One region of the Tatumella sp. JGM94 genome, then DNA from elsewhere that is predicted to be linked to it. Evidence: predicted binding sites of a transcription regulator. Region 1 holds the regulator's gene; each other region holds the start of a gene.
The links. Region 1 encodes PhoB, which activates phosphate uptake and scavenging genes when phosphate is short. Its sites were predicted from a motif close to CTGTCATAAAACTGNCNNAT; they were not measured.

Region 1 (2,209 bases):
CGTTATAGATCAGATTCGATATGGCGCTGCGCAGCTGTTCATCATTGCCAAATACTTTCAGGCTTTCATCAATAGAAAAATGTACCCGCTGCCGGCCATGACTCAGTGTCTCCGCTTCCTGCTGCAGCATATGCAACATGGCAGGGACATCAATCACCTCTTTCATATTCAGTACCGGCGCTGCTTCTATTTTTGTCAGGGTCATTAACTGCCTGACCAGGCCTTCCATACGCCGTGACTGTTCCTGCATAGTAACGACTGCTTTATGGTACATCTGTTCGTTCAGTTGCTTATCTTCCATCATTTCCAGATAGCCCTGGATGACCGTCAGCGGGGTACGCAGCTCGTGGCTGACATTAGCAAAAAAGTGACGCCGCATATTCTCCAGCTGACGCATCTGGGTCATATCGCGGGCACTGATCAGCCACTGTCCTTCACTATAAGGCATAATTCTGAACTCCATATGGTGACCGTTGTTCAGCTGCTGGGTGAAGGGCATATCAAAGGCTTTGGTCTGCAGATAACGCGAAAATTCAGGGTAACGCAACAGGTTAAGAATGTTCTGGCCATTGTCTTCCGGCCAGCGCAGGCCGAGATGTTGCTGCGCCAGCCCGTTACACCAGAAAATATTACCCTCTTCGGTGGTCATCACCAGTGCATCTGGCAGAGATTCAGCACCACTGCGAAAACGTTTGATCAGATTTCTCAGTTCACTGCGCCGCCGCCGGTTACGCGCCTGCATCAGATAAAGGCCATGGAACAATGGTTCCCAGCTGCCTTTCCCGGTCGGCGGAGTCAGGGTTCTGTCAACCCACAGCCAGTGAGACAGCCGCATCAGCTGGAAAAAATGCCAGAAAAGTAATATTACCACCGCCAGTAGCAGGCCCCAGGCCAGTTGCCCTGTCAGCAGGCCGGCAACTGCACCCGCCACACAGGCCAGCAAAAACTCAAGGATCAGAGTGCGCCACGAAAGTTTGTCCAGCACGAGTCACACTCCATTCAGTAACGGGCAGAGAACCGGTATCCTGTCCCACGGACTGTCTGTACCATACGCTCATGGCCGGTCACTTCGAGGGCTTTACGCAGTCGCCGGATATGGACATCAACTGTCCGGTCTTCCACATACACGTTGGTTCCCCACACATGGTTAAGCAGCTGCTCCCTGCTATATACCCGTTCCGCATGGGTCATAAAAAAGTGCAGTAATTTATACTCCGTCGGCCCCATTTCTACCGGAGTTTCGCCGGACATAACCCGGTGAGATGTCGGATCGAGTGTCAGCCCCCGGATATTAATTAACTCATCATCGGCCATCGGTGAAATACGCCGGATAACGGCTTTGATTCTGGCGATCAATTCTTTCGGGGAAAATGGCTTAGTCATATAATCATCAGCGCCGGCATCCAGCCCGCGCACCCGGTCTTCCTCTTCTCCTTTCGCTGTCAGCATTACCACCGGAATATCGCGGGTCATGGCCTCTTTTTTCAGGTAGCGGATAAGCTGAATTCCGCTGCCTCCCGGCAACATCCAGTCCAGCAGAATTAAATCCGGCCAGGGTTCAATCAGTTTTTTAACTGCACTGTCATAATCTTCAGCTTCGACAGGATGATAATCATTCTGCTCCAGCACGAAACATAACATTTCGCGGATAGGAGCTTCATCTTCTACGACCAGAATGCGTTTAGCCATTGTTTCTCCAGCGGATATCTCCGGGCATTTCCGAAGTTGCGGCCTCATTATGAGACAGTTTTATGACAGTTTTATGAATAAATGCCAGCTTATTTTCCGACTGACTGATAATAAACATTAACTATTACTGTCTTTATTAGTTTAGCGAGATAATACAATTACCCTGGTTATCTGCCGTTTCCGGCCCGGCCACTGGCCAGGGTAACGCTTTTTTTATCTCGCGACTGACAACAGGGTATACTGCCGTCAGCAGGGTGAAACCGGGAGTATTATGAAGATTATCCATACCTCTGACTGGCATCTGGGCCAGTTTTTTTATACCCGTAGCCGGGCTTTTGAGCATCAGTCTTTTCTTGACTGGTTATTACAGCAAATTACTCAGCATCAGGTGGACGCACTGATTGTTGCCGGAGATATTTTCGATACCGGCTCCCCGCCCAGTTATGCACGTGAGCTATATAACCATTTTGTGGTGGCTTTGCAGCAAACCGGCTGCCAGCTGGTGATTCTGGCCGGGAAT
Region 2 (2,209 bases), on a different contig from region 1:
GCAGGTGCCGCAGCACACTTACATCAGACCCAGTCTGCTCTTTCTCATCAGTTCAGTGACCTTGAGCAGCGTCTCGGTTTCCGGCTGTTTGTCCGGAAAAGTCAGCCTTTACGTTTTACACCACAGGGGGAAACACTGCTGCAACTGGCAGATCAGGTCCTGCCTCAGATCCAGCAGGCACTGCAATCCTGTCATGAGCCCCAACAGACGACGCTACGAATTGCGATTGAATGTCATAGCTGTATTCAATGGCTGACTCCGGCACTGGATATTTTTGGCAGCAACTGGCCGCGGGTCGCGGTCGATTTCAAATCCGGTGTTACCTTTGATCCGCAGCCCGCATTACAACAGGGCGAACTGGATATTGTACTGACCTCCGATATCCTGCCACGCAGCGGATTGCACTATTCACCATTATTTGATTTTGAAGTCCGGCTGGTGATGGCACCAGACCATCCGCTGGCGAAAAAAGACGTTATTACTCCTGAAGATCTTAGCACCGAAACTCTGCTGATTTATCCGGTTCAGCGTCAGCGTCTGGATATCTGGCGACATTTCCTGCAACCTGCCGGTATCAGTCTGGCATTAAAAAGTGTTGATAATACTTTGCTGCTGATTCAGATGGTGGCTGCAAAAATGGGTATTGCTGCGTTACCACACTGGGTAGTAGAAAGTTTTGAACGCCAGCAGCTGATTATCACAAAAACCCCCGGAGAAGGTTTGTGGAGCCGTTTGTATGCGGCGGTACGCGACGGTGAACAACGTCAGCCAGTGACCGAGGCATTTATCCGTTCTGCACGGCAGCACGCCTGTGAACAGTTGCCTTTTGTCCGTGATGCTTCACGGCCGGCAGGTCAGAGAAATCCGGCACTCTGAATCCCTCCGGCGAAATATTTCCCTGCCGGCGAAAACGACGTATGCAACCGCGAGTGATCCGGCCAGCGACTCGGTTGCCGGTCAACATGAAAAGTGGCGGATACGAGACTCAGGTTTCCCTGACATCTTATAAACACCTATAAATTGTCATTAATTTGTAACATCTGTGTACTCAGTCAAGGTAATTCCCGTCACGAAAGCTACCCTGAGGCCGGTATCCTGCTGGCAGGACGGAAAATTCTTATCCATTGCCAGCCCACACTTAAGGAATGCTTTCTCCCGGAGGGACGTTAATGCTGAGTCTGTTTAAACCCGCACCCCATATTTCACCGGCAGATCCGGCCGCCATCGATCCGTTATATCGTCGCCTGCGCTGGCAAATTTTTATCGGGATTTTCTTTGGTTACGCCGCTTATTACCTGGTTCGTAAAAACTTTACCCTGGCTATGCCTTATCTGATCGAGCAGGGTTTTTCCCGCGGCGATCTGGGTTTTGCCTTATCCGGAATTTCGATTGCCTATGGGTTTTCTAAATTCATTATGGGTTCAGTATCTGATCGGTCGAACCCGCGTGTATTTTTACCCGCAGGACTGATAATGGCAGCAGTCGTCATGCTGGTTATGGGATTTGTCCCGCTGGCGACATCCGGTATTATGATTATGTTTGTGCTGCTGTTTATCTGTGGCTGGTTTCAGGGGATGGGCTGGCCTCCCTGCGGCCGGACCATGGTCCATTGGTGGTCACAGAAAGAAAGGGGAGGCATTGTCTCCGTATGGAACTGTGCACATAATGTCGGCGGAGGCCTGCCTCCGCTGCTATTTCTGCTGGGGATGGCCTGGTTTAATGACTGGAAGGCCGCATTATATATGCCGGCGATTGCCGCTATCGGCGTAGCCTTGCTGGCCTATGGATTAATGCGTGATACCCCGCAGTCATGCGGATTACCCCCGATAGAAGCCTACAAAAATGACTATCCCGCAGACTATAACGAGAAACATGAAGTTGAATTAACCGCCCGGCAAATCTTTACGCAATATATCCTGCCCAATAAATTACTGTGGTACATCGCGCTGGCCAATGTCTTCGTGTATTTACTGCGCTACGGTATTCTCGACTGGTCTCCGACCTACCTGAAAGAAGTTAAAAATTTTTCACTGGATAAATCATCCTGGGCCTACTTCCTGTATGAATATGCCGGTATTCCGGGAACGCTGTTGTGCGGCTGGATGTCAGATAAAATTTTCAAAGGTAACCGCGGGATCACCGGCGTCTTTTTTATGACACTGGTGACCATTGCCACTCTTATTTACTGGCTTAACCCGCCCGGCAACCC
Region 3 (2,209 bases), on a different contig from region 1:
AACGAGGTCCCTGACAGGCTGCTGCGGCCCAGACCGATAAAATTATCGCCACCCAGAATATCCAGAACGGTTGCGCCATTATCCATCGTATTACGTTTACGGTTAATGGTCACAGGCTGTGGCTGATCGCCGCGGATGATAAAAAAGGTATCGTGACGCGGATGTTTGATCAGATAGCGGTACGCGGTGTTATTCATTGCCAGGTGATCTGAACCGACCACAATCAGCGTATTTTTAAACCACGGAGAGCTTTTTATCCGGTCAATAAGCCGGGCAATATGTTCCTGAGAACAGGCAACGGCGCTGAACGAAAGGTTATTTTTCCCCTCGTAAGAGTAGCTTTTATTCCGGCAGGTTGCAGAAATGAAACCGTCGGGATGATGGGTATCTACGGTCAGTGCGAATAAAGCAAAGGGTTGTTTTTGCTGTGATAATTGCTGGTATTTATCAAATACTTTATCCAGCACCGTATCGTCATAAAATCCCCAGTTATTACGGTACTGAGGGTCGGCAACCTGCGGGGCTAATTCTTCAGATCCCTGAAGGTGCTGAGCATCGAAACCATGAGACTTCAGGAAAACATCTTTTCCGCCAAAGCGCAGATCAGCCCCCTGGATAAACCAGTTCTGATACCCTGAGTTTTTCAGGATATCCCCGAGGCAAAGGTTCTGAGGGTAAAAACTGGATAATGATGCGGCGGCATTCCCTTCAAAGGGCGCGAATAACGGAATGCCGCACTGTGAAGCGACCATCCCGGCAATAGTGTAATCGGTGCCGGGTAATTGTTCGGTACGGGTAAAATCAATCGCGGAATGCATTTGTTGTTCAAGGTCGGGGGCCAGGCCGGGAAATGCCTGTGTATCGAAATAAGTTCGCTCCAGACTCTCGGCGTAGATATACACCAGGTTAAGTGAGGGGTTGTCTATCTTCGCTGCAGGGACTTTAAAATAATCATCAAAGTCTGAGGTGTCCTGTGCCGAATGTGAAGATATCAGTGCTTTTACCTGATGGTAGGCAGGGCTGGTCTTAATCGAAAAGGTCGCCAGCAGGCAGGCCGCAAGGGTCCAGCCCAGATGGTGCTGATGATCTTTTTTTCGCAGGAACCAGCCGAGGGCGACAAAAAATGCAACCATCAGGGTAAGTAGTCCGGCTGCGGGCAGCATATATTTTGCGGTTCCGGCACCGGTCAGATTACTGGTCAGCGTATAGACCACCGCGTCAGTAATGCCATTGCCGGTGAAATAATCGCTGGCGAATAATACTGCGTTTAGCAACAGAAAGCTGATCAGCAGTGCCAGCATAATGACAAGCCACAGGCGATGTCGTCCGGCTTTACGTGCATATAACAGTACCGAGCTGATAAACAGCCCGCATGAGACAATGACTGACACCAGGGTATTCTCCAGAAAAATAAATCAGTTGCTGGCGTAACAGCACGGCTCTGTTTTCCGTATCCGTGGTATTAACCGGCTAATTTTGCGAAGCAGCTCGCGAAGCTGACAGTTAATCCCTGTGCAATCACCTGCAATACTGTCATATTCATGACATATCTTTACGATATGTTTCTGATGCGATCACCGGTGACAATATGATTGCCCGGTAACTTTTTCCGCGAAGTGATGACTGTAACTAACTGATTAATTTGTATATTGTAAATTATGGTTACCGGCAGACATTATAAAACACAATTTGTGTAATGTGGTTTTTTTATTGCTTTATCTACGCGCGTAGATACACTTTGCGGCGGGGGAATACCTGCATGAAGCGGCTGTTACCGGTAGTTCAGTTGCACTTGTAATATTAAAAATCAGTCAGTTAAGACGAAATTTAACAAGTGAATATTCCAATACCAGGGAATGTCTTCTGATGCATCAGCCACCAGATGCAGCTGTTTTGCTGCAGGTGTCTCCTGCTTTTCAGCGCCACGGAATGGCGGTACCTGAAACCCCTTACAGGAAGTGATTTTTCCATGATAAAACCTCAATCGGGTAATACCCACCCTCAGTCTGAGTTTGAAACCCCCGGACAACGTCAGGACTTCTGGCGTGCCACCTTTTCCTGCTGGCTTGGCACCGCGATGGAATACGCCGATTTTGCCTTATATGGGCTGGCCGCAGGGATTATTTTCGGTGATGTTTTCTTTCCGGAAGTGACCCCGGCGCTGGCACTGTTATCCAGTTTTGCTACCTGGTCGGTCGGCTTTATTGCC
Region 4 (2,209 bases), on a different contig from region 1:
ATAATACCACCGAGCAGTAATAGCACCACCAGCGCAGAGAGTTTAACCAATGCGCTGAAAATGATATCACCCTGCTTTCCGGGTGCTTTAAATGTCGGCTTTCTTTCCGCCATAAGAGTCTCAGTCTTCACTATTAACAGGGCGGCATCAGCCGCCCATGGGGTTCACATGATGTAACGGAGTATAACCCTATTGATACAGTGCTTTGCCGTTATTGTCTGTGATATTCGCTTTCCAGGCACTGCGAATTTGTGTCACTACCGATTCCGGCAGAGCAGCATAATCCAGACTTTCTGCGGTTTTTCCGCCGTTGTTATACGCCCAGTCGAAGAATTTCAGCACTGCCGCACCTTTTTCTGCATCCGCCTGTTTTTTATACACCAGGATAAAAGTGGTGGATGAAATCGGCCACGCATCATCCCCTTTCTGGTAGGTCAGGTCCTGAGCAAAGGTTTGCTGCCAGTCGGCACCTTTCGCAGAGTTACTGAAGCTTTTTTCGGACGGCAGAATCGCTTTACCGCTGGCATCGACCAGTTTGGTATAGGTCAGATTATTCTGTTTGGCATAAGCATACTCAACATAGCCGATAGATCCCGGCAGACGCTGAACAAAGGCAGCAACACCATCGTTACCTTTCCCGCCCAGACCGGTTGGCCAGTTGACCGTATTCCCTTTACCAATTTTCTCCTTCCACTCATCATTCACCTTTGACAGGTAGCTGGTAAATACGAATGATGTGCCTGAACCATCAGCACGGCGTACGACATTAATCGCCGTCGACGGCAACTTAACGCCCGGGTTCAGTTTCTCGATAGCCGGGTCATTCCACTTTTTAATGTTACCGAGGTAGATATCCCCGACAGTTTTACCGTCCAGCGTCAGCTCACCGGATTTGACGCCAGGCAGGTTCACTGCCAGTACCACGCCGCCAATCACCGTCGGAAACTGGAACAGACCGTTTTTCTGCAGATCTGCATCACTCAGGGGCGCATCTGACGCACCAAAGTCAACGGTTTTGGCAATGATCTGTTTTACGCCACCGGAAGAACCAATACCCTGGTAGTTCACCTGGCTGCCATCGACCTTCTGGTAATCTGCTGCCCAACGGGCATAGACCGGCGCAGGAAAGGTGCCGCCAGCTCCGGTTAAGTTTGTCGCTGCAAAAGCAGAAACAGCACCAACAGACAGTGTCGCTGCCAGTACGCGGGCTACCGTATTACGCATCAGTGTCATATTCCCTCCGGGGGAGTTAATCTCAGGCTCAGTGCCATTTTTAAATGAGTTTGTCATGCTGCACGAGGGAAAATAGGACAGTTTGGTGACATTAATATGTAAGAAATATGACAGTTTTATGACAGCCACAGACCTGTCCGGCCGACCCGCGGATAAAAACCGGTAATAAAACCACCGCTCACAATGCCAGCAGACCACCTCCACGCAGATCAACAACCGCATTTTTTGCCACTTTACCCGGGGTCACGGTTGTTAACATTCCTGTCAGTACAGCGATAACGATATGAACTATCAGGTATTTTATTCGCGATATTGTAAATACTCCAGCCGAATGGTTGCAAAAGGAATTGCCGGGAGAGGCAGCCGCAAGGCTGCCTTTTTTGCATCTGCCGGATGTTATACCGTACGGCGGGGAGCACGTTTCCCCGCCGCAGCACCAGTCACAGACCCTGATCACCCGGGGTCGGATTAATGTAACTTCTTATCATCGACAAAAATATGATGAGGTGAACGGGCACGCGGGTGGATAAAGAAATGGCCTTTATCTGCCGTATGCGCTTTAACCGGCTCCAGCCTGACATTCGAACCGGGAGCACCTTTTTTACCCATCGCATAAACAATGAACGGCAACGCCAGCACAACCAGAAAACAGACCACCAGCAGGGTTACATAAATACTATTGTCGTGGCTGTCCGGCAGACCAGACGGCGGAAAGAACGAGACAATAAACGCAATCGCAGACGTACAGAAGCCGATAATGGCAACCACCATTTTCACGCCCCGGCCTCCGGGAATATTAAAAGAACGTTTAAGGTCACCTTTCTTACACACCAGCACCAGATACCCGGCAAACAGCATGAAATAGCTGCACAGGTAAATCACCACCGTTAAAGCCAGGGCAATTAAAAATGACATATTATTCCCGCCACCGGTATTGGTCAGAATAATTAACGCAACCGATGTGATCAGCAACTGA

Region 2: a site for PhoB is predicted at 1,021-1,040, ahead of glpT (glycerol-3-phosphate transporter). Genes of this name have one in related genera too.
Region 3: a site for PhoB is predicted at 1,531-1,550, ahead of opgB (phosphatidylglycerol--membrane-oligosaccharide glycerophosphotransferase). Genes of this name have one in related genera too.
Region 4: a site for PhoB is predicted at 1,339-1,358, ahead of pstS (phosphate ABC transporter substrate-binding protein PstS). Genes of this name have one in related genera too.

Annotation. Positions count from the first base shown of each region.
Region 1 covers NZ_JAERJN010000005.1:44,178-46,386, reverse strand. The annotation lists gene phoR (phosphate regulon sensor histidine kinase PhoR) at 1-985, opposite strand, end outside; gene phoB (phosphate response regulator transcription factor PhoB) at 1,000-1,689, opposite strand; gene sbcD (exonuclease subunit SbcD) at 1,961-2,209, shown strand, end outside.
Region 2 covers NZ_JAERJN010000026.1:19,985-22,193, forward strand. The annotation lists gene metR (HTH-type transcriptional regulator MetR) at 1-876, shown strand, start outside; gene glpT (glycerol-3-phosphate transporter) at 1,170-2,209, shown strand, end outside.
Region 3 covers NZ_JAERJN010000003.1:83,993-86,201, reverse strand. The annotation lists gene opgB (phosphatidylglycerol--membrane-oligosaccharide glycerophosphotransferase) at 1-1,391, opposite strand, end outside; gene JK216_RS03260 (MFS transporter) at 1,970-2,209, shown strand, end outside.
Region 4 covers NZ_JAERJN010000004.1:122,296-124,504, forward strand. The annotation lists gene pstC (phosphate ABC transporter permease PstC) at 1-113, opposite strand, end outside; gene pstS (phosphate ABC transporter substrate-binding protein PstS) at 190-1,233, opposite strand; gene gadC (glutamate:gamma-aminobutyrate antiporter) at 1,702-2,209, opposite strand, start outside.